Regions from separate parts of the Kitasatospora sp. NPDC004289 genome, predicted to be linked through region 2. Evidence: riboswitches for the same ligand, from Rfam matches in the RefSeq annotation. Region 2 holds a riboswitch; the other holds the start of a gene.

Region 1 (11,530 bases), on a different contig from region 2:
TCGCCGACGGTGGCCGGCCACGGTGCCGTACGTACGCCGAGCACCGGGCCCGGGTAGGGCCCGGACATGGGTACGGTCCGGAATCGCGATTGCGAAAGGTGCTGAGAAGCAAGGGAGTTGCCGGGCAGCTCAGGTAAGCCCCGCACTGCACTGCGCAGACTCTCTGGCATCGGGGAGGCCTTACGCCAGACCTGACAACCGAAGGATGCCCAACTGTGATCTGTCCGCATGCACGGCCGTGTCCTGGCGAATAAGGCTCTTCACACAGGTGTTACTCGACTGTCAAGATGCGTGCGAAGGACTGCTCGTACACTTCGTCAACTGCCCCTGCGGGAACGGGGAAAAGCCCTGCTCAGCGCCAGGGCTGGTGCGGCCAGTAGCCCTGGGGCGGGTGGTTCGCCGACTCCCGGTCGAAGAACGGACGGGCGAAGGCGCGCAGCCACATCGCCACCGGGTCCAGCTCGTCGGCCAGCAGCACGGTGGAGACCGCGAGCCCGGCCGGGGCGTGCGCCACCGCACGCTGCACCAGCGCCCGGGCCGCCTCCACGGACGGCGGCGAGGTGTCGTAGAGGTCCAGGCCGACGGCCAGGTAGGCCTCGCCCACGGCCGGGCGCACCCAGGCCTGCCGCAGCGCCCGCAGCGGGCGCACCGCCGCCGCCTCGCGCTGCAGCTGGGCGTAGAACTGCGGGGCCTGCACGGCCGGTTCGGCCAGCTGGAGCGGACCAGCCGGCAGCCGGTCCAGCCCGCCGGCGATCCGGCGCAGGTCGGCCCAGGGCACCCCGACCCCGCCACCGGGCACGTGCGGATTGAGCCACAGGCCCCAGCGGGTGCGGTACAGCGCGTGGGCGATCTCCATCCCGGAGATCACCTCGTGGCTCCTGGTCCAGCCGCAGAGCGCCAGCTGCTCGGGGGAGGTGACGGCGGGGGCGTAGCCGTGCCCGCCGATCTCCATGTTCCCGTACTGGGCGTCCGGGCTGCCCGGCTGCCCGTGCCAGAGCAGCATCCAGACCCGGCCGGCCGCCAGTGCCCCCAGCAGCCGCTCGTAGGCGTCGTAGCGCTCCGGCGCGACCTCGCCGAGGGCGCGCTCGATCGCGCCGTCTGCCGCCGCTCCCGCGCTCATGCCGTGCTCCGCCCGCCGTCCGTCCCGCCTTCGGCCAGCGTGGCCGTCCGTGGTTGTCGGGGGAAGCCTATTGGCCGAGCCCGACAGCCGTCATACCGCCGCCCCGTACCGGCGCGTAACGGTTCGGTGGTCAGTTCGGGTCCTCCACCGGTCCTCCACCGGTCTCAGACCGGGACGGCGCCGGACCTGACGTAGAACGGACGGACCCGGGTGAGCATCCACTCCACCACCGGGTCGGCGACCAGGTCGAGCAGCACCAGGTGGACGCCCCACGGCGGCGGCATGGTTCCGAGCGCCCGGCCCAGCGCCTCGTTGACCTGCGCCGGATCGGCCGGCCAGGCCGGGTCCAGCTGCACCCCGACGAACAGCACCGGGGCGTCCAGCTCGACCCCGGCCAGTGCCCGACGGGCCGTCAGGACTCCTGGCAGCTCGGCCAGTTCGGTGATGGCCGCACCGAGGAAGGCGTACGGCTCCTCGGCCGGCTCGGGCTCGCGCAGCGCCACCCGGGCGCCGCCCTCCGGCTGCTGTTCCCAGCGCTCCGCGAGCGGCCCGCGGCGCAGCTCGCCGACCCCCTCCGGCGGCACCGGGATGCCCACCGGCGCCTCCGGGTTGACCGCGATCCCGACCCCGATCGGCAGCCCGCGGGCGAACTCCCAGGCCGGGGCCACCGCGAACGGCACGCCCGGCGCGATCTGGAGGAAGAGCTCCTGCGAGGAGAACACCGGCACGTACGGGGATCCGGCCAGCTCGATCGTCGGCAGGTCCAGCCCCTCCCCCTGCGGGTCGGCCCCGGCCGGCAGCGGGATCCAGACCTGACTGCGCGCCAGCACCTCGATCACCCGCGGCGTGGCCCCCGGGTCGCCCAGCGCCGCGGTCAGCACCTGCTCCAGCTCGTTGACCGGCCAACTCCCCCCGGCCGGCGCGCTGCCGGGCTCCGCCCACCCCTGCACTCCGGTCTCGCCCGGCTGGTTCATCGGTCGCGCCCCTCTGTAGCTGTGCGGCCTCAGCCTAGGGCTTCCGGGCGGGGCGGGTGACGAGGTCGGGGGCAGACCTGACCCAGCGGGCGGGCCCCTCTCCCGTCCCGGTCCGGTCTCGTGCCATGATGACCCCGCTCGACAACTTCACACTGGCCGCTCGAACCCGCGCGGGAGAGTCCGGAGTGCGCCCCGTGCGCAGGGCCGGCGCCGAAGGAGCAAGTCCTCCCCGGAATCTCTCAGGCACCCCTACCGCACGGGCGAGGCAGATCTGGAAAGTGGACACGGCCGCGCCGTGCGCCCACCCACGGTGCAAGCCGCCATCCTTGGATGGGCGGTGAAGCTCTCAGGTTGTGACGACAGACGGGGAGACTCCACCCCCGCATGCCCGTTTCCGGCCAAGGAGTCCCGTCGCCATGTCCCCTCGCCTGACCGCGCTCGACGCACTGCACCGCTCGCTCGGTGCCACCATGACCGACTTCGCCGGCTGGGACATGCCGCTGCGCTACGGCAGCGAGCGCGAGGAGCACCTCGCGGTCCGCACCAAGGCCGGCCTGTTCGACCTCTCGCACATGGGCGAGATCACCGTGACCGGCCCGCAGGCCGGCGAGCTGCTCGACTTCGCCCTGGTCGGCCACATCTCCGCACTCGGCGTGCTGCGCGCCCGCTACACCATGATCTGCCGCGAGGACGGCGGCATCCTGGACGACCTGATCGTCTACCGCACCGGCGACGCCGAGTACATGGTGGTGGCCAACGCCTCCAACGCCCAGGTGGTGCTGGACGCGCTGACCGAGCGCGCGGCCGGCTTCGACGCCGTGGTCCGCGACGACCGGGACGCCTACGCCCTGCTCGCGGTCCAGGGCCCGGAGGCCAACGGCATCCTCGGCTCCGTCACCGACGCCGACCTGCCGGGCCTCAAGTACTACGCCCTGCTGCCCGCCACCGTGGCCGGCAAGGACGTCTGGCTGGCCCGCACCGGCTACACCGGCGAGGACGGCTTCGAGGTCTTCTGCGCCCCCGCCGACGCCGAGCACCTGTGGAACGCGCTGACCGAGGCCGGCGCCGACGCCGGCCTGGTCCCCTGCGGCCTGTCCTGTCGCGACACGCTGCGCCTGGAGGCCGGCATGCCGCTGTACGGCCACGAGCTCTCCACCGAGCTGACCCCCTTCGACGCCGGCCTCGGCCGCGTGGTCAAGTTCGAGAAGGAGGGCGACTTCGTCGGCCGCAAGGCCCTGGAGGCCGCCGCCGCGCAGGCCGAGTCCAACCCGCCGCGCAAGCTGGTCGGCCTGGTCTCCGACGGCAAGCGGGTCCCGCGGGCCGAGTACGCCGTCGTCAGCCCGGACGGCACCCCGATCGGGCGGATCACCTCCGGCGCCCCCTCCCCCACTCTGGGCAAGCCGATCGCCATCGCCTACGTGGACGCGGCGCACGCCGCCCCCGGCAGCGCGGTCGCGGTCGACGTGCGCGGCAAGCACGAGCCGGTCGAGGTCGTGGCGCTGCCGTTCTACAAGCGCGCCCGCTGACCCCTCGTCACCTTTCGAAACCCCCGGTCCGCTCAGCGGACGGCTTCGCCCTACCCTCTTGCGATCCTGGAGAATGACGTCATGAGCAACCCCACGAACCTGCAGTACACCGAGGAGCACGAGTGGCTGACCACCGCCGAGAGCGGTGCGGTCGCGACGGTCGGCATCACCAAGCACGCCGCCGACGCCCTGGGTGACATCGTCTACGTCCAGCTGCCCGAGGTCGGCGACGAGATCACCGCCGGTGAGTCCTGTGGCGAGCTCGAGTCCACCAAGTCGGTCAGCGACCTGTTCTCGCCCGTCACCGGCACGGTGACCGAGATCAACCAGGCCGTCATCGACGACCCGGCCTCGGTCAACAGCGACCCGTTCGGCGACGCCTGGCTGTTCAAGGTCGAGATCGCCGAGACCGGCAAGCTGCTGACCGCTGCGGAGTACGACGCCTTCATCGGCGCCTGACCCACTGGTAGACGGGTGGCGGCCGCAGCGCGGCGGCCGCCACCCTCCCGGTCCACTGCCCGCACCGCCTTACGGGAAGACCCAACATGACTGTCCTGAACCAGTCCCTGCACGCGCTCGACCCCGAGATCGCCGCCGCGGTCGACGCCGAGCTGCACCGCCAGCAGACCACCCTCGAGATGATCGCCTCCGAGAACTTCGCGCCCGCCGCGGTGATGGAGGCCCAGGGCTCGGTCCTGACCAACAAGTACGCCGAGGGCTACCCCGGCCGCCGCTACTACGGCGGCTGCGAGCACGTCGACGTGGCCGAGCAGATCGCGATCGACCGGGTCAAGGCGCTGTTCGGGGCGGAGTACGCCAACGTCCAGCCGCACTCGGGCGCCTCCGCCAACCAGGCCGCGCTCTTCGCCATCGCCCAGCCCGGCGACACCATCCTGGGCCTGGACCTGGCGCACGGCGGTCACCTGACCCACGGCATGCGGCTGAACTTCTCCGGCAAGCAGTTCAACGTGGTCGCGTACCACGTGGACGAGGCCGGGCTGGTCGACATGGCCGAGGTCGAGCGCCTCGCCAAGGAGCACCGCCCCAAGGTCATCATCGCGGGCTGGTCCGCCTACCCGCGCCAGCTGGACTTCGCCGAGTTCCGCCGGATCGCCGACGAGGTCGAGGCCTACCTGTGGGTCGACATGGCCCACTTCGCCGGCCTGGTCGCCGCCGGTCTGCACCCGAACCCGGTCGAGTACGCGGACGTGGTCACCTCCACCACCCACAAGACCCTGGGCGGCCCGCGCGGCGGCATCATCCTGGCCAAGCAGGAGTTCGCCAAGAAGCTCAACTCCTCGGTCTTCCCCGGCTTCCAGGGCGGCCCGCTGGAGCACGTGATCGCGGCCAAGGCGGTCTCCTTCAAGGTCGCCGCCTCGGACGACTTCAAGGACCGTCAGCAGCGCACCCTGGAGGGCGCGAAGGCGCTCGCCGCCCGCCTGCTGCAGGACGACGCCAAGGCGGCCGGGGTCTCCGTGCTCTCCGGCGGCACCGACGTCCACCTGGTCCTGGTCGACCTGCGCAACAGCGAGCTCGACGGCCAGCAGGCCGAGGACCGCCTGCACGAGGTCGGCATCACGGTGAACCGCAACGCCGTCCCGAACGACCCGCGCCCGCCGATGGTCACCTCCGGCCTGCGGATCGGCACCCCGGCCCTGGCCACCCGCGGCTTCCAGGCCGAGGACTTCCGCGAGGTCGCGGACGTCATCGCCGAGACCCTGCTGCCCTCCTTCGACGAGGCCAAGGCCGAGTCGCTGAAGGCCCGGGTCACCGCGCTGGCCGCGAAGTACCCGCTCTACCCGGAGCTGTAGTCCCCCGGTGGCCTGACGGTCACCCGTCTTTTCCGGGGCACCGCGCACACTGGAAACGTGGCGCGCGGTGCCCCGTGCCATGCCTGCCCGTTCCACCCACGAGACCAGACAAGGACGTCACCTCCGTGGCCATCAGCGTCTTCGACCTCTTCTCCATCGGTATCGGCCCCTCCAGCTCGCACACCGTAGGACCGATGCGCGCGGCCCGGATGTTCGCCCGCCGCCTCAAGTCCGAGAGCCTGCTCGCGCAGACCGTCTCCGTCCGGGCCGAGCTGTTCGGCTCGCTCGGCGCCACCGGCCACGGCCACGGCACCCCCAAGGCCGTCCTGCTCGGCCTGGAGGGCAACTCCCCGCGCACCGTCGACGTGGACCAGGCCGACCTGGACGTGGACCGGATCAAGGCCGAGAAGCGCCTTCACCTGCTCGGCGTCCAGGACATCGCCTTCGACCCGGACACCCAGCTGGTGCTGCACCGCCGCAAGAGCCTCCCGTACCACGCCAACGGCATGACCCTCTGGGCCTTCGACGCCGAGGGCGCCACCCTGCTGGAGAAGACCTACTACTCCGTCGGCGGCGGCTTCGTGGTGGACGAGGACGCGATCGGCGTCGACCGGGTCGTGCCCGACGACACCGCGCTGCGCTACCCCTTCCGCACCGGCGAGGAGCTGCTCCGGCTCACCCGGGAGACCGGCCTGTCGATCTCCGGCCTGATGCTGGAGAACGAGAAGGCCTGGCGCTCCGAGGCCGAGATCCGGGCCGGGCTGCTGGAGATCTGGCGGGTCATGCAGGAGTGCGTCTCGGCCGGCATGAACCGCGAGGGCATCCTGCCCGGCGGCCTGAAGGTCCGCCGCCGGGCCGCCTCCGGCGCCCGCGCGCTGCGCGCCGAGGGCATCGGCCCGGCCAACGCGATGGAGTGGGTGACCCTCTACGCGATGGCGGTCAACGAGGAGAACGCCTCCGGCCAGCGGGTGGTCACCGCCCCGACCAACGGCGCCGCCGGGATCATCCCGGCCGTGCTGCACTACTTCATCAACTTCATCCCGGGCGCCGACGACGACGGCATCGTCCGCTTCCTGCTGGCCGCCGGCGCGATCGGCATGCTCTTCAAGGAGAACGCCTCCATCTCCGGCGCCGAGGTCGGCTGCCAGGGCGAGGTCGGCTCGGCCTGCTCGATGGCGGCCGGCGGCCTGGCCGAGGTGCTCGGCGGCTCCCCCGAGCAGGTCGAGAACGCGGCCGAGATCGGCATCGAGCACAACCTCGGCCTCACCTGCGACCCGGTCGGCGGCCTGGTCCAGATCCCCTGCATCGAGCGCAACGGCATGGCCTCCGTGAAGGCCGTCACCGCCGCCCGGATGGCGCTGCGCGGCGACGGCCGGCACCACGTCTCCCTCGACAAGGCGATCAAGACCATGAAGGAGACCGGGGCCGACATGAAGATCAAATACAAGGAAACCAGCCGCGGCGGCCTCGCCGTGAACGTCATCGAGTGCTGACCCGGGTCCTTCGGTGACCTGACCGGAACGGGCACGGACTGTCGGGTCCGGGCCCGTTCCGCTTTTCTACGGTGGGAGCACAAGGGAAGGAGACCCTGGTGCTGGAAGGCCTGAACCGGGCGCTGGACCACCTCGAGGAGCAGCTCGAACTGCCGCTCGACGTGGCGGAGTTGGCGCGGATCGCGACCACCTCGGAGTACCACTTCCGGCGGCTGTTCTCGGCGCTGGCGGGCATGCCGCTCTCGGAGTACGTGCGGCGCCGGCGGCTGACGCTGGCCGGGGCCGAGGTGCTGGCCGGGGAGCGGACGCTGCTGGAGGTCGCGGTCCGGTACGGGTACGGCTCGGGCGAGGCGTTCGCGCGCGCGTTCCGGGCCGTGCACGGGGTCGGGCCCGGTGAGGCCCGGCGGCGCGGGGGCGAGCTGACGGCCCAGCCCCGGCTCTCCTTCCGACTCGTCGTCGAAGGGAACAGCAGCATGCGGTACCGGATCGCGCACAAGCCGGAGTTCACCCTGGTGGGACGGATGGCCCGGGTCCCCCTGGTGCACCGCGGGGAGAACCCGCACATCGCCGCGTTCCTGCGCGGCCTCGGGCGGGCCGAGCTGGAGCGGATCGCCGGGCTGGCGGCTCCCGGGGCGGAGCCCGCCGGGATGCTCTCGGTCTGCGACGGCCTCGACCCGAGCCGGGCCGAGGGCACCGAACTCGACTACTACCAGGCGGTGGTGGCGCCGGATCCGGTGCCCGAGGGCTTGGACACCCTGGTGGTCCCGGCCGGGGAGTGGGGGGTCTTCGAGACCTCCGGCCCGTTCCCGCAGGCCCTCCAGGAGCTCTGGCGGGACGTCTTCACCCAGTGGTTCCCGTCCGGTCCGTACCGCAGCCGCCCGGGGCCCGAGCTGCTCGCGCTCGGGTCCTTCCCGGACGGCTCCGACACCACGGCCCAGCTCTGGATCCCGGTGGAGCGCTGAGGCCCTGACGGACGGTCGGCCCGAGTCAGTCGCCGGTGGTGCCGTCGGCCATCTCGCGCAGCAGGTCCAGGTGGCCGTTGTGCCGGGAGATCTCCTCGACCAGGTGGAAGAGGATCCAGCGGAGGTTGATCCGGGTGCCGCCGCGGACGGTGCCCACGGCCCAGGTGTCGAGGTCGAGCTCGCCCACCAGCGAGCGGTACCGCTCGATCTCCTCCTGGTACTCGGCGACCAGGGTGGCGATCGGCACCTCGGCGCCGATCCGCATCTCCCGGTCCGGGTCGTCCTGGGTCCAGGGCCCGCGGTCCTCGCCGCCGAGCAGCACCACGTCGAACCACCAGTGCTCCACCCACCGCAGGTGGCTGATCAGCCCGCCGAGGGTCATCAGCGGCGACCCGGGCAACGGCGCCTTCCCGGCGTCCGCCGGGTCCAGCGCGTCGACCTTGGCCAGTGCGGTGGCCCGGGCGTAGTCGAGGAAGGTGAGCAGCGTGGTGCGCTCATCGAGGGTCTGGGGCATATCGGTACGAGTCATCGCGCCGCATCATGGCGGAGGCCGGGCGCGATGTCGACTGAATAATCAAAGGAAGGCGGGCGAATCTATGCGATTAGCGAAGGTGAAGTAGCTTACAAACCTTTCGTTCGATTTTGCCCACATCCTGAGACCGTGCGATAGTCAGTGCATCGACACCCGCGCGGCACGCACCCCCCTGGCCGGCGCGGTGACATCTGCAGGGGCCCCCGCGCCGCACCACGGCCACCCGGGGGCCCCGCACTGTTTTCCGGACCCGCCGTCAGCCCTGGGCGCGGTCGCGGATCTTGAGTTCGAACCAGACGCCCTTGCCGCGCGGCAGCAGGTCGGCACCCCAGCGCTCGGCGAGGGTGTTGACCAGGAGCATGCCGTGACCGGTCTCGCTGCCGGGCTCGGCGAGGACCAGACAGGGGAGGGCCCGGGAGGAGTCGCGGACCTCGACGCGGAGCCAGCCGGGGCGACGGGTGAGGCGCAGGCCGATGGTGCGGCCGCCGGTGTGGCGGACGGCGTTGGCCATCAGCTCGCCGGTCAGCAGCTCGCCGACCTCCAGTAACTGGTGGAGCCGCCAGCCCTGCAGGACGGTGAGGACCACCCGCCGGGCGGTACCGACGAGTTCGGGGCGGGAGGGGAGGAAGACCTCCTCCTCGGCGGCGACTTGGGCGCAGAGGCGGCCGAAGTGCACGCGCTCGACCTCCTGCGGGCTGAGTCGTTCCAGAGTCTCCAGGGCGAGCACCCCACCTTCCGCGATGTCCGACGGGCCGTCAGCAGTCGCTCCGGCTGCCGGAAGTGATGCCCACTCTGCTTCGCCCCATCCCGCCATGCGCCAATCATTGCGGACTGCGAGCGCCCGCGTACTGACAATGAGTAAACGATCACTATTCGGCTGGCATATGACAGACGCAACGCTCCCCCGACTCGCACAGCAGAACGGCCCGGACCCCCAAAAAGGGGCCCGGGCCGAACAGTTGAGCCATTCTCCGGTGCGCAGGAGGCCTACCAGGCGCTCCACGCCATGGTCCAGCCGCTGAGCCCGTTCTCACCGGAGACCGTCTTGCCCTTGGCGTTCTGGATCTTCACCACGTCACCGACGATCGAGTCGGCGAAGAACTTGCCGGCCGTGGAGCCGTCGCTGCCGCCCTTGGTGTCCTGGAGGCCGATGCAGCCGTGGCTGGCGTTGTACTTGCCGAAGGCGCTGCCCCAGTAGTTGCCGTGCACGTAGGTGCCGGTGTTGGTCAGCCGCATGGCGTGCGGGACGTCGGAGATGTCGTACTCCGAGCCCTTGATGTTGGAGACGGTGGCCGAGTTCATCCGGGTCACCTTCTCCTTGCTGGAGATGACCATCGTGCCGTTCCAGGACGGGTTCTGGTCGTCCCCGGCGGTGATCGGGATGGTCTTGGAGACCTTGCCGTCCCGCTGCACCGTCATCTGGTGGGTGGCCGCGTCCACCACGCTGATCTGCTCCCGGCCGATGGTGAACGGCTCGTCCCGGTCCACGTCGCCGAAGACCCCGGGCGAGACCTCGACGTTCTTCAGCCGGTACTTGATGGTCACCTTGGTGCCCGGCTTCCAGTACTTCTCCGGCCGGAAGTCCAGCCGCTGGGTGCCGAACCAGTGGCCCTTGACCACGGCGCCGTTGCTGCTCTCGAAGGTGATGCCCTTGAGCACCGCCTCCTTGTTCTTCACCGGCTTGGAGAAGTTGACCGAGACGATCATCCCGACGCCGTAGGTGCCGCCGTCCGAGATGTTGTCGTTGCTGGAGACCAGCTTGGCCGGGGTGAGCGTGGTGAAGCTGGAGGTGGTCGCGGAGACCAGTCCGTCGGTGTCCTTGGCCTGGGCGCTCACCTGGTAGGTCATGCCGACCTTGAGCGGGCCGTCCGGCTTCCAGCTCTTGCCGTCGGCGGCGGTCTTGCCGGGCACCGCCTTGCCGTTCTTGTCCGTCACCTCGACGGTGGTCAGGGTGCCCTGGGCGACCGCGACGTTCAGCGCCTCGTTCGGGTTGACGTCCTGGGAGCCGTCCTTGGGGGTGACGGTGAGCACCGCGGCCGAGTTCTTCGGCGTGCTCTCGGCGGGGCCGGAGGCCGCGCCCGAGGGCTGGCCGGAGCCGCCGTCCGCGGCCTGGCCGCCGGTGGCCGAGGAGCCGCCCGAGCTCCCCGAGCCGGACGAGCCCCCCGAGCCGCCGCAGGCGGCCGTCAGCAGCAGCGCACCTCCGACCAGGACGGCCACGGCGGCCCGTCGGCCTCTGACTATCGCGGCGTCGGCCGCTCGCACCGGCTTCACTCTGCGCTCCCCATCCGGATGTCCACGCCTTCTATACGCGTCGGCCGGTGGTTCGGTTGCACCCGGCCCGGGCGCGGTGTGCGAAGGATATCCGGGGAGTTCCGGTGAACTCCGGGCGGGAGGGTGGTGAAGGGTCGGTGCCGGTCAGCGCAGGCCGAGCGCGCTGCCCGCCCGCCACTGGTCCCAGCTGAGGTTCCACCCGTTCAGGCCGTTGTCGGCGGGCACCCGGTCCCCCTGCCGGCCGCGCACCTCGATCACGTCGCCGATGCCGGACTGCTCGAAGAACCAGCCGGCCGGGGAGGAGTCCGAGCCGCCCTTGACGTCGGCCAGGCCGATGCAGCCGTGGCTGGTGTTGGCGCTGCCGAAGACGTCCCGGGAGGCCCAGTAGTTGCCGTGCACGAAGGTGCCGGAGGCGGTCAGCCGCATCGCGTGCGGCACGTCCTTGATGTCGTACTCGTCGCCCAGGCCGACGGTCTGCGAGTTCATCCGGGTGACGGAGAACTTCTCCGAGATCACCATGGTGCCCAGGTAGGTGGAGAACTCCGGACTGCCGCCCGAGACCTTCAGGGTGCGCAGCACCCGCCCGTCCTGACGGACCGTCATGGTGTGCGCGTCCAGGTCGACGGTGGAGACCACCGAGCGCCCGACGGTGAAGTGCACGTCCTTGGACTGGGTGCCGTAGTCCCCCGGGGCGCCCTGCACGTCCTTCAGCCGCAGCGACAGCGTCACCTTGGTGCCGGCCGCCCAGTACTTCTCCGGGCGCAGGTCGAGCCGCCGGCCGCCGAACCAGTGCGCGGCCACCGGCACCGGCGGGTCCGCGGTGACCGAGACCGCCTTCTCC
Region 2 (11,530 bases):
GATCGCGTTCGCCCAGCAGGGGATGACGCCGGTCCGGCCGCTGACCCACGACCTGTTCAAGGACGTGCTGGAGGCGCTCGGGCAGGACCTGACCGAGGTCCGGATCAGCGATCTGCGGGACGGCGTCTTCTACGCCGACCTGGTGTTCTCCGGCGGCGTCGAGGTGAGCGCCCGTCCGTCCGACGCGATAGCGCTGGCGCTGCGCACCGGCACGCCGATCTTCGGCGCGGAGGAGGTGCTCGCCGAGGCGGGCATCGCGATCCCGGACGAGCAGGAGGACGAGGTGGAGAAGTTCCGCGAGTTCCTCGACCAGGTCTCGCCGGAGGACTTCGGCGGCCAGCAGTGACGTCCGTCTGACCGGGGAGCAGTAGCCCCCGCTCCGACCGTTGCGCAAATCGGCTTTTGCCAAAGGGCGTCCGCATACCCACACTAGGGGCACGAAAAACCACTCGGCCGGGTGACAAGGTCCCGGTGCCCCGGCGTGGCGATCGTTGACGGGTCCTGGGCGACTGCCTACCGTCAGTTGTGGCCCCGGCGGCACGTGCCGCCGGAAATGACGGCCCATCACGACGGAGCGGACGGAGGTAGGCATGAGCGGCTCTGGCGACGGAGCGGACGGCACCGGCCAGTGCTCCGTGCACGTCCCGCGCTCCGCGCGCACGGTGCTGGAGCGGTCCCGGGAGGACCTGGAGGCCGGGGCGGAGCTGCCGCGGTTCGCGCGCTTCCCCGCGGTGCAGCCGGGCCAGCCGGCCATCGAGCGGCTCGCGCCGAGCTCGGGGCTGATCGGCTACCGCGGACCGACGGCGTGCGCGGCGGCCGGGATCACCTACCGCCAGCTGGACTACTGGGCCCGCACGGGCCTGCTGGAGCCGAGCGTGCGGACGGCCTACCCGGCGAACTCGCAGCGGCTGTACAGCTTCCGGGACATCCTGCTGCTGAAGATCGTCAAGCGGCTGCTGGACACCGGCGTCTCGCTGCAGAACATCCGGATCGCGGTCGGCCACCTGCAGAGCGTCGACGAGGGCGACCTGGCCGGTCTGACCCTGATGTCCGACGGTGCCACGGTGTACGAGTGCACCTCGCCGCAGCAGGTGGTCGACCTGCTGAAGGGCGGTCAGGGCATGTTCGGCATCGCGGTCGGCGCCGTCCGGCAGGAGCTGGAGGGCACGCTCGGGCGGCTGCACGCCGAGCGGACCGACACCGGTGAGACGGTGGTCGGCTACGACCCGGGCGACGAGCTCGCGCAGCGGCGCAACCGGGCGGGCTGACCCGGCGTCACTCCCCGCGGACGACAAGGGGAGAACGCGGGTGCGACGAGTACGACGGCCTCAAGGGGTCAAGCGGGTACGACGGCTGCGGCGGGCGGTGCGCGGCGGAGTGCTGCACGGCCGGGCCGCGCTGGCCCGGCTGCTGCGGAGCCGGGCGACCCAGCGGCGGTGGTTCCAGGCCCTGGCGGTCGGCACGGCGGTCGCCCTGGCACCGATGAGCTGGCTCTGGCTGGCGGCGGGGGACCGGGTCGGCTCGGTGGCCGGGGCCCCGGCGGCGCCGGTGGGCGTGGTCTTCGGGGCCGGGCTCTTCGAGGGGAAGCCCTCGCCGTACCTGGCGCACCGGCTGGACGCGGCGGTGGAGCTGTACCGGCAGGAGAAGATCCAGGCGGTGCTGGTCACCGGCGACAACAGCCGCACCGAGTACGACGAGTCCACCGCGATGAAGACCTACCTGGTCGAGCACGGCGTGCCGGCCCACAAGGTGGTCGAGGACTACGCGGGCTTCGACACCTGGGACTCCTGCACCCGGGCCAAGCACGTCTTCCTGGTCGACCGCGCGGTGCTGATCAGTCAGACCTTCCACGCACGGCGGGTGCTGGCGCTCTGTCAGGCCGCCGGGATCGACTCCTACGCCGTCGGTGTGGACGAGGACCCCAACTCCACCTGGTACTACGGCGGACTGCGGGAGATCCCCGGCGCGGCCAAGGCGGCCTTCGACGCCGCGTTCGAGCCGGACCCGACCTTCTGGGGCGACAAGGAGCACGGCGTCGGGGTGGCGGTGGCCGCGCCGCGCTGACCTGACGCGTCGGCGCCGTCGGCGGCGGGGTTGTCGGTGGGGTGCGGGATGATCGGCGGGTGCGGTCGGTGCCGAGCATTCTCCATCTCGACATGGACGCCTTCTTCGCCGCGGTGGAGCAGGCGGCCAAGCCGAGCCTGCGCGGGAAGCCGGTCATCGTCGGCGGTCTCGGGGTGCGGGGGGTGGTCTCCACCGCCTCGTACGAGGCCCGGAAGTTCGGGGTGCACTCGGCGATGCCGATGGCCCAGGCCCGCCGGCTCTGCCCCAACGCGGCCTTCCTGAGCGGGCGCTACGACGCCTACCGCCAGGTCAGCGAGGTGGTGATGGGCCTGCTGCGGGAGCTCTCCCCGCTGGTCGAGCCGCTCAGCGTGGACGAGGCCTTCGTGGACCTGGAGGCCGGGCCGTACGGTCCGGCGCTGGCTGCGGTGGATCCGGAGGCGGGGGCGGAGATGGCGGTGGCCATCGCCACCGACCTGCGGGCCGACATCGAGGAGCGCACCGGCCTGACCGGCTCGGTCGGGGTGGCCGGCTCCAAGCTGATGGCCAAGATCGCCTCGGAGCAGGCCAAGCCGGACGGGCTGGTGCTGATCGGCGTCGGCCACGAGCGGGCGGTGCTCTCCACCATGTCGGCGCGGGCGCTGCCCGGGATCGGCCCGGCCACCGAGCAGGTGCTGCGCCGGGCGGGGCTGACCACGGTGGCGGACCTGGCGGAGGCCGGGGAGGGCGAGCTGGTCCAGCTGCTGGGCCGGGCGCACGGGGCCGGGGTGCACCAGATGGCGCTGGGCCTGGACGAGCGCCCGGTGGTGCCGGACCGGGACGCCAAGTCCGTCTCGGTCGAGGACACCTTCGAGGTGGACGTGGCGGACCGGGGCCGGGTGCTGCGCGAGATCGACGAGCTGGCGGCCCGCTGCGTCCGCCGCCTGCACGCGGCCGGGCGCTCGGGGCGGACGGTGGTGCTCAAGGTGCGGCGCTTCGACTTCTCCACCATCACCCGCTCCGAGACGCTGCGGTCCCCGACCGACGACCCGGTGGTGATCGCCGAGACGGCACGGCGGCTGGCCCAGCAGGTGGACATCACCGGCGGGGTCCGGCTGCTCGGGGTCGGCGTGGCGCAGCTGGCCGACTTCACCCAGGAGGACCTGTTCGCGCAGGCCGAGCGGGAGGAACGGGCGGCGGAGGCGGCCGGGGCCGCGGAGGAGGACGTGCCGGAGGTGGTGGCGGCCGCGGCGGTCGTGCGGCAGTGGCGGCCGGGGCAGGACGTGACGCACGCTCAGCTCGGGCCCGGATGGGTGCAGGGGAGCGGGGTGGGGCGGGTGACGGTGCGCTTCGAGACGCCGCAGGGCGAGGTGGGGCGGGTGCGGACCTTCGCGGTGGACGATCCCGAGCTGGAGCCCTCGGGGCCGCTGCCGCTGCGGCCGGGGATGGTGCGGCCGGCGGCGGAGGAGGGCGAGCAGGAGGAGGGCGAGCGGGCGGAGGGCGAGGAGGACGACCGGCGTCGGCCGGGTGAGTGGGGGCGGGAATGACGACGGCCCCCGCACCGTGTCCAGCGGTGCGGGGGCCATTCATCCTGCGGCCGCTCGTCCGGGCGCGATGCCCTCGCGTACCGGCGGCGGCCGGAGCCCACCCGCGCGACCCGTCCCTGAGCGCGCGGGTGGTGACGCCTCGTCAGGCGTCGGTCTTCACCAGCTCGGGCGAGGCGGCGGCCTCGGCCGGAGCGGGGGTCTCCTTGATCCGGCGGATCGCGAACGGGACGACGGCGGCCACCAGGCAGACGGCGGCGGCGACCCAGAACGCGTGCTTGTAGGCGTCCAGGGTGGGCAGCTGGACCGGGATCGGCAGCTTCAGGGTGTCGCCGGTCAGGATCGCGGCCATCACGGCGGTGCCGATGGCGCCACCGACGGTGCGCAGCACCGCGTTCATGCCGTTGGCGATGCCGGACTGCTCGGCCGGGACGGCGCCGTTGATGTAGGCGGGCATCGCCGCGTAGGCGAGGCCGACGCCGAGGCCGAAGACGGCCGAGGCGAAGTAGATGTCGCCCTCGGCGGAGTGACGCAGCGCCAGGTAGACCATGGCGGCGGAGCCGAGCACGCCACCGAGGACCAGCGGCAGGCGGGGGCCGCGGCGGGCGATCAGCAGCGCGCCGACCGGGGCGGCGACCATCGAGCCGACGGCGGAGGGCAGCAGCATGACGCCGGCGTGCAGCACGGTGGCGGTGAAGCCGTAGTGGGCCAGCTTCTCGGGGGTCTGGGCGAAGTTGCTGATCACCATGAACGAGCCGTACATGCCGAAGCCGATCAGCAGGCCGGAGATGTTGGTGAAGGCGACGGCCGGACGGGCCATCATCTTCATGTCCACCAGCGGGTGCTTGACCTTGACCTCGATGATCCCCCAGACCAGGGCGATCACGGCGGCGGCGGCGAACAGGCCCAGGGTGCGGTTGGAGGTCCAGCCCCAGGTGTTGCCCTGGGAGACCGCGATCAGCAGGGCGGAGAGCCAGCCGGCCAGGGTGAGGGCACCGAGCGGGTCGGCGCCGCCGTTCTTGTCGACCACCGGGTCGGTCGGGACGCGGACGGCGACCAGGACGACGGCGAGCAGGCCGAAGCCGAGGCCCATCCAGAAGATGGACTTGTAGTCCCAGTGCTCCAGCAGCAGGCCGGTGGCGACCAGGCCGAGGCCGGAGCCGACGCCCATCGAGGCGGAGATGGCCGCGACGCCGCCGGTGACCTTCTCCTTGGGGAGCTCGTCACGGACGATGCTGATCGCCAGCGGCAGTACGCCACCGCCGGCGCCCTGGAGGACGCGGGCGACCACGAGCCAGGTGAACGAGTGGGTGCCGACCGCGAGCGCGGAGCCGGCCACCAGGCCGGCGAGCGAGACCAGCAGCATCGGCTTGCGGCCGCGGAGGTCGCCGAAGCGGCCGAGCAGCGGGGTCAGGACGGCGGCGGACAGCAGGTTCGCCGTCATGAGCCAGGTGATGCTGGAACCGGAGACGTCCAGTTCGCGGGCCAGCGAGGGCAGGATCGGGACGACGGCGGTCTGCACCACGCTGAATGCCAGCATCGCCAGCACCAGGGCGGGGAGCACGCGCGTGCTGCTCGGCCTCACGGGAAGCTTCCTTCGGTTGAAAGTCAAGGGACTGAAGTAACCATGACGGGAGATACTTCAGTGTGTCAAATATTGTCTGGTGAAGCTTTGGCAAAGTGGGGTGCCCTGCCGGGCGGGCGAGGGGCGGAGGGGAGGGGTGAAGCTCTGGCGAAGTGGCCTGGGGCACGTGGGTGGGTTCCGGAAACGGCGAAGCCGCCCCCGGAGGGGCGGCTTCGTGAGGGGATGTCAGGAGGGGCGCAGGGGTTCCGGGCGGCCGGGGGAGGCCTGAGGGGTCGGGGGTACCGGTTCGGTGGTGTCGTCGTGGATCTCGACCTGTTCGCGGCGGAGTTCGTCGTGGATGACGGCCTCCTCGGTGTAGCGCTCGACGACCAGGCGGACGCGTTCGACGGGGGCGAGGTACTTGCGGACGACCGGGCGCTCCTCCCGGAGGGTCACCTCCTCGACGGCCTCGGCGATCTCCTGCTCGCTGAGGGCGGCCCGCTCGGCCTCGGTGACCGGCACCCGTTCGACCCGGACCCGCTCCTTGACCACCGGGACCTTGCGTTCCACCGCCTCGGAGGTGACGTACTTGCGCAGCTTCGCGGTGCCCAGCACGTGCCACTCGGTGGTGACGTCGAGGCGCTCCTCGCGGCAGGTGATCTCGATCGGGCCGCTCGGGGCGTTGCCGGGGACGGTCGGGGTGGTGGGTGCGGCGGACTCGGCCGGCTTGGCGGTGGTGACCGGGGCGGCCGGCATCTCGGAGGTGGCGGTGAAGGCCATCGGGGCGGCCGTCATGGTCGGGGCGGTGGTGGTCGCGTTCACGCTGCTGCTTTCCTTGGTGGTGCCGATGGTGCCGAAGTCGAGGTCCTTGACGGCGTCCGTGCCGTTGGCGGCCACGGCGGCGGCCGCCACCGGGGCGGCGACGGGCATGCCGGTCTCCAGGCCGTAGTAGCGGTAGAGCTGCAGTTCCTGCGCCGGGGAGAGGTGCTGGCCGACGCCGAAGTCGGGCGAGTCCTTGATCAGTGACTTGTCGTAGGGGACCCGGAGCTCCTCGCCGGAGAACTCACTGGTGGTCAGCGGGACGAACGCGTCCCGGCCGAAGATCCCCGTGCGGACGGCCGCCCACTCGGGTTCGCCGGTCGCGTCGTCGAGGTAGACCTCGTCGACGGTGCCGATCTTGTCACCGTTCCGGTCGACCGCCTTGTGCCCGATCAGGTCTCGCGGGTCGATGTCGGTCTGCACGCTGTCCTCCAGAGGAGAGGTACGAAAGCACCCCTGACACTCCGTCAGGGGGCGGTCGGCAGAGCTGCCCGGCCGCACTTCACACGAAAAGCCATCAATCGGACGTCGGCCATTCGAACGCCGCCGTTGGGGAGGGGATGGGGCCGTTCGAGGGCGGGTCGGGAGCGGCCGGAGTGCGCCGGGGGCGCCCGTGATCTGCGGCGCGACCGCTGGTACCCTGGGCGCGACTGCCGAGCCCGCTCGGGAGAGTCCCCTCCGCCTCGGTGGAGCAGGGCGCCGAAGGAGCAAACCCTCCCCGGAATCTCTCAGGCATCCGTACCGTGCGGGGTAGGTCACTCTGGAAAGCAGGGCAGGACCGACGGCGAGGGAGCCGGCGGGCCCCACCCTCACCGACGGTGCAAGCCGACGGGCGGCCGCGGGCCGCCACGTGCGGGCGAAGCTCTCAGGTACCGATGACAGAGGGGGAGGCCTGACGGGTTCGTGCGTTTCGAGGCCCCCGCTGTCCCACGGCGGCGTTGGCCGACGGCGTGCGTACCCCCGCCGGTCCGTGACCAGGAGGCCTCGACCCCCATGAACGCCAAGCCGACCCTCACCGAGCTCGAACTCGCGAGCCCGTTCGAGAACCGTCACATCGGCCCCGACGCCGCCGCCCAGGAGAAGATGCTGGCGCACGTCGGCTACGGCTCGCTGGACGAGCTGTCCGACGCCGCCGTGCCGGACGCCATCAAGAGCCTCACCGCCCTCGGCCTGCCCGCCGGCCGCAGCGAGGCCCAGGTGCTCGCCGAGCTGCGCGAGCTGGCCGGGCGCAACACCGTCCTGCAGTCGATGATCGGCCTCGGTTACTACGGCACCTTCACCCCGCCGGTGATCCTGCGCAACGTGCTGGAGAACCCGGCCTGGTACACCGCCTACACCCCGTACCAGCCGGAGATCTCGCAGGGCCGCCTGGAGGCCCTGATCAACTTCCAGACCGTGGTCGCCGACCTGACCGGCCTGGACACCTCCGGCTCCTCGCTGCTCGACGAGGGCACCGCGGCCGCCGAGGCGATGTCGCTGGCCCGTCGCGTCACCAAGGTCAAGGGCGGCGTCTTCCTGGTCGACGCCGACACCCTGCCGCAGACCATCGCGGTCATCGAGACCCGCGCCGAGCCGACCGGTGTCGAGGTGGTCGTCGCCGACCTGTCCGCCGGCATCCCGGCCGAGATCGCCGAGCGCGGCGTCTTCGGCGTGCTGCTCCAGTACCCCGGTGCCTCCGGCGAGGTCCGCGACCTCGCCCCGGTGATCGAGCAGGCCCACGGCCTCGGCGCGGTCGTCGCGGTTGCCGCCGACCTGCTGGCCCTCACCCTGCTGAAGTCCCCGGGCTCGCTCGGCGCCGACATCGCCTGCGGCACCTCGCAGCGCCTCGGCGTGCCGATGGGCTTCGGCGGCCCGCACGCCGGCTACCTGGCCGTCAAGGCCGCGTACGCCCGCAACCTGCCCGGCCGCCTGGTCGGCGTCTCGGTGGACGCCGACGGCAACCGGGCCTACCGCCTGGCCCTGCAGACCCGCGAGCAGCACATCCGCCGCGAGAAGGCCACCTCCAACATCTGCACCGCCCAGGTGCTGCTGGCCGTCATGGCCTCCATGTACGCGGTCTACCACGGCCCGGACGGCCTGGCCGAGATCGCCCGCCGCACCCACCGCTTCGCGGCCGCGCTGGCCGAGGGCCTGCGGGCGGGCGGCGTGGAGCTGACCAGCGGTCAGTTCTTCGACACCGTCACGGCGAAGGTCCCGGGCAAGGCCGCCGAGATCGCCGCCGCCGCGCGGGCCAACGGCATCAACCTCTACCAGGCGGACGAGGACACCCTCTCGATCTCCTGCGACGAGACCACCACCCGCGAGCACCTGGCCGGCGTCTGGGCCGCCTTCGGCGTCACCGCCGAGGTCACCGAGACCGCCGACGCGCTGCCCGCCGCGCTGCTGCGCGACGACGAGTACCTCACCCACCCGGTCTTCCACAGCCACCGCTCGGAGACCGCGATGCTGCGCTACCTGCGCCGCCTCTCGGACCGGGACTACGCGCTGGACCGCGGCATGATCCCGCTGGGCTCCTGCACCATGAAGCTCAACGCCACCACCGAGATGGAGCCGGTCACCTGGCCCGAGTTCGGCCAGCTGCACCCCTTCGCGCCGGTCGACCAGGCCGAGGGCTTCCTGACGCTGATCCGCGGCCTGGAGCAGCAGCTGGTGGAGGTCACCGGCTACGACGCCGTGTCGATCCAGCCGAACGCCGGTTCGCAGGGCGAGCTGGCGGGTCTGCTGGCGGTCCGCGCGTACCACCGCGCGAACGGCGACGTCGAGCGCGACGTGTGTCTGATCCCCTCGTCGGCGCACGGCACCAACGCGGCCTCCGCGGTGATGGCCGGGATGCGGGTCGTCGTGGTCAAGACCCTGCCGGACGGTGACGTGGACGTCGCCGACCTGAAGGCGAAGATCGAGCAGCACCGCGACCAGCTCTCGGTGCTGATGGTCACCTACCCGTCGACCCACGGCGTGTACGAGACCGAGATCACCGAGATCTGCGCGGCCGTGCACGAGGCCGGCGGCCAGGTGTACGTCGACGGCGCCAACCTCAACGCGCTGGTCGGCCTGGCCAAGCCGGGCAAGTTCGGCGCGGACGTCTCGCACCTGAACCTGCACAAGACCTTCTGCATCCCGCACGGCGGCGGCGGCCCGGGCGTCGGCCCGGTCGCGGTCCGCTCGCACCTGGCCCCGTACCTGCCGAACCACCCGCTCCAGGCGGAGGCCGGCCCGGCCACCGGCGTCGGCCCGATCTCGGCCGCCCCGTGGGGCTCGGCCGCGATCCTGCCGATCTCCTGGTCGTACGTCCGGCTGATGGGCGGCGAGGGCCTCAAGCGCGCCACCCAGGTCGCGGTGCTGAACGCCAACTACATCGCCAAGCGGCTCGCCCCGCACTTCCCGGTGCTCTACACCGGTCCGGGCGGGCTGGTCGCGCACGAGTGCATCATCGACCTGCGTCCGCTCAGCAAGGAGACGGGCGTGACGGTGGACGACATCGCCAAGCGCCTGATCGACTACGGCTTCCACGCGCCGACCATGTCGTTCCCGGTCGCGGGGACGCTGATGATCGAGCCGACCGAGTCGGAGGACCTGCACGAGATCGACCGCTTCTGCGAGGCGATGATCGCGATCCGCGGCGAGATCGAGAAGGTCGGCTCGGGCGAGTGGCAGGCGGAGGACAACCCGCTGCGGAACGCTCCGCACACCGCGGCGGCGCTGGCCGGTGACTGGGAGCACGCGTACACCCGCCAGGAGGCGGTCTTCCCGGCGGGCGTCAACCCGGCGGACAAGTACTGGCCGCCGGTGAGCCGGATCGACGGTGCTTACGGGGACCGGAACCTGGTCTGCTCCTGCCCGCCGCTGGACGAGTACGGCAGCTGAGGCAGCGCCGCCTCGGCGGCGGCGAGCCCGGGGCGCGAGCCACACGCGGACCTAGGGGCGCGGGGAACTGCGCGAGGGTGGAACGGCAGCACCTGCAACTGGCTGATGGTGGGTCAGTTGCAGGTGGGCCGCCTCCCGAAGCGCGCAGTTCCCCGCGCCCCTGTTCGCTTGCCCTGCCGCCGGTTGGTGGAGAGGACTTGCGCGCCCGCGCGGCGGAGCCGCAGATCGAGAGGGGTCTCGCGCCCCTTGGCGTCTGCCCTGGCGGGCCGTCAGGCGGAGACCAGGGGGCGGCGGGGGGCGATGATGCGGCCGTCGGGGAGGAGTTCGCCGGTGTCCTCGAAGAGGAGGACGCCGTTGCACAGGAGGCTCCAGCCCTGGTCGGGGTGGAAGGCCATCGGGACGGCGGCCTCGCGGTCGGTGGACAGTGCGGACGGACACTCAGGCTGGTGCTGGCACATCGTCGTACCCTCGCTTCAGATTCCCCTGACCGGCCCAGGTGTGAACCGGCGCTCCGACGGGTAGGACTGACGGCCCCCCGCGTCGGTTCCCAGTGTCGTCATCCCGAGGCCTTCCCGCAGCGATTTCGTGACATGCGCCACAAGCGGTGCCCAGGGATCACCCGTTCAGATGGAAAAGGGGCCACTGCCGCCCGACCGGAAGGTCGCGCGGCAGTGGCCCTTTCGGGTGAAGGGGTGTCAGGAACGCCCGGCGGGTGCGAGCGGGCGGGCGAGCAGGGCGAGCAGCTCGCCGGCGGGGTAGACGCGGTGGGCGGTGACGCCGAGCGGGGCCGGGGCGAGGGGGATGAGGAGGTCCACCGAGGGGCCCGGGTCGGGGTGGTGGAGCCAGAGGGCGGTGGCGTAGTGGCCGGGGATGGAGAGCAGTCGGGGGTGGTGCCGGGTGCGGGCGGAGATGGCGATCTGGTGGGCCTGGCGCAGGGCGCGCAGGGTGGAGTCCAGGTAGGGGCCGGCGGTGAAGTGCGAGAAGGCGTGGTGCTGTTCGGCCGTCTCGGTGACTTCGGCGGCGGCCACGGGGCCGCCGACGCCGGCTTCGACCAGGAACCGCCAGCCCGTCCGGCGGGCGCCGGCCAGGGGGGCGCCGGGCTCGTCGAGGACGTGCACCGCGAGCGGGTGGGTCGGGTGCAGCCGCTCGTCCCCCTCGCCGCCTGCGAGCGGGACGAGGGGGCCGAGCGCCGACTCACAGTCGAGCGCGCCGAGGACGGCGCGCAGGGCGCTCGGCGGTGGCTGGGGGGTCTGCAGGGTCATGGTGGGTCGCCTCTCCGTGCTGGAAACGGCGTGCGAGTGCGGCATACCGGCTGGTGGGTCGTGGACCCGGGCCGTGTCCGGTTGGGCATGGTCGCTTGCGGGCGCGGGCCTGCCGCTCGAAGGTCCTTCGGGGGCGGCGGGTGCCGGGCGGGAGCTGTGCGAATCCTGCTCGAACGGATGCACAGGGTGACTTTCTTATCACATTCGGTGCCTGGCGGCAAGTCGGGATTCTTCTGACGTGTCGTCAGGAACCTTGTTCGACAACCGCGTTAGGGCAGGAGGCTAGGGATCTTCGGGGTGGGCATGATGCAGGGACCGTTCGGCTAGGTGGAGGGGCACCCATGGGCGAGAAGGTCGTCGCGACGCGTGCGGAACTGTCCGACCGGCAGTTGTACCGGCGCAAGCTCCAGTCCTGTCTGGACGCCTTGGAGCGGATG

What was found. Region 2 has a riboswitch for glycine ahead of gcvP (aminomethyl-transferring glycine dehydrogenase). Riboswitches for the same ligand answer to the same signal wherever they lie in the genome.
Region 1: another riboswitch for glycine. It lies ahead of gcvT (glycine cleavage system aminomethyltransferase GcvT); the one in region 2 lies ahead of gcvP (aminomethyl-transferring glycine dehydrogenase).

The regions. Positions count from the first base shown of each region.
Region 1 is NZ_JBSGEL010000015.1:45,040-56,569, forward strand. Features, by position in the region: gene ACWEPF_RS12680 (enhanced serine sensitivity protein SseB C-terminal domain-containing protein) at 353-1,120, opposite strand; gene ACWEPF_RS12685 (enhanced serine sensitivity protein SseB) at 1,285-2,094, opposite strand; glycine riboswitch at 2,256-2,359, shown strand; gene gcvT (glycine cleavage system aminomethyltransferase GcvT) at 2,511-3,620, shown strand; gene gcvH (glycine cleavage system protein GcvH) at 3,702-4,079, shown strand; gene glyA (serine hydroxymethyltransferase) at 4,166-5,431, shown strand; gene ACWEPF_RS12705 (L-serine ammonia-lyase) at 5,557-6,924, shown strand; gene ACWEPF_RS12710 (AraC family transcriptional regulator) at 7,023-7,886, shown strand; gene ACWEPF_RS12715 (DinB family protein) at 7,912-8,415, opposite strand; gene ACWEPF_RS12720 (ATP-binding protein) at 8,675-9,145, opposite strand; gene ACWEPF_RS12725 (L,D-transpeptidase) at 9,406-10,689, opposite strand; gene ACWEPF_RS12730 (L,D-transpeptidase) at 10,834-11,530, opposite strand, start outside.
Region 2 is NZ_JBSGEL010000061.1:26,725-38,254, reverse strand. Features, by position in the region: gene ACWEPF_RS30925 (bifunctional nuclease family protein) at 1-346, shown strand, start outside; gene ACWEPF_RS30920 (MerR family transcriptional regulator) at 591-1,268, shown strand; gene ACWEPF_RS30915 (SanA/YdcF family protein) at 1,309-2,064, shown strand; gene ACWEPF_RS30910 (DNA polymerase IV) at 2,124-3,587, shown strand; gene ACWEPF_RS30905 (MFS transporter) at 3,730-5,169, opposite strand; gene ACWEPF_RS30900 (PRC and DUF2382 domain-containing protein) at 5,395-6,390, opposite strand; glycine riboswitch at 6,622-6,721, shown strand; gene gcvP (aminomethyl-transferring glycine dehydrogenase) at 6,961-9,831, shown strand; gene ACWEPF_RS30890 (DUF5999 family protein) at 10,101-10,289, opposite strand; gene ACWEPF_RS30885 (hypothetical protein) at 10,527-11,093, opposite strand; gene ACWEPF_RS30880 (glutamate--cysteine ligase) at 11,435-11,530, shown strand, end outside.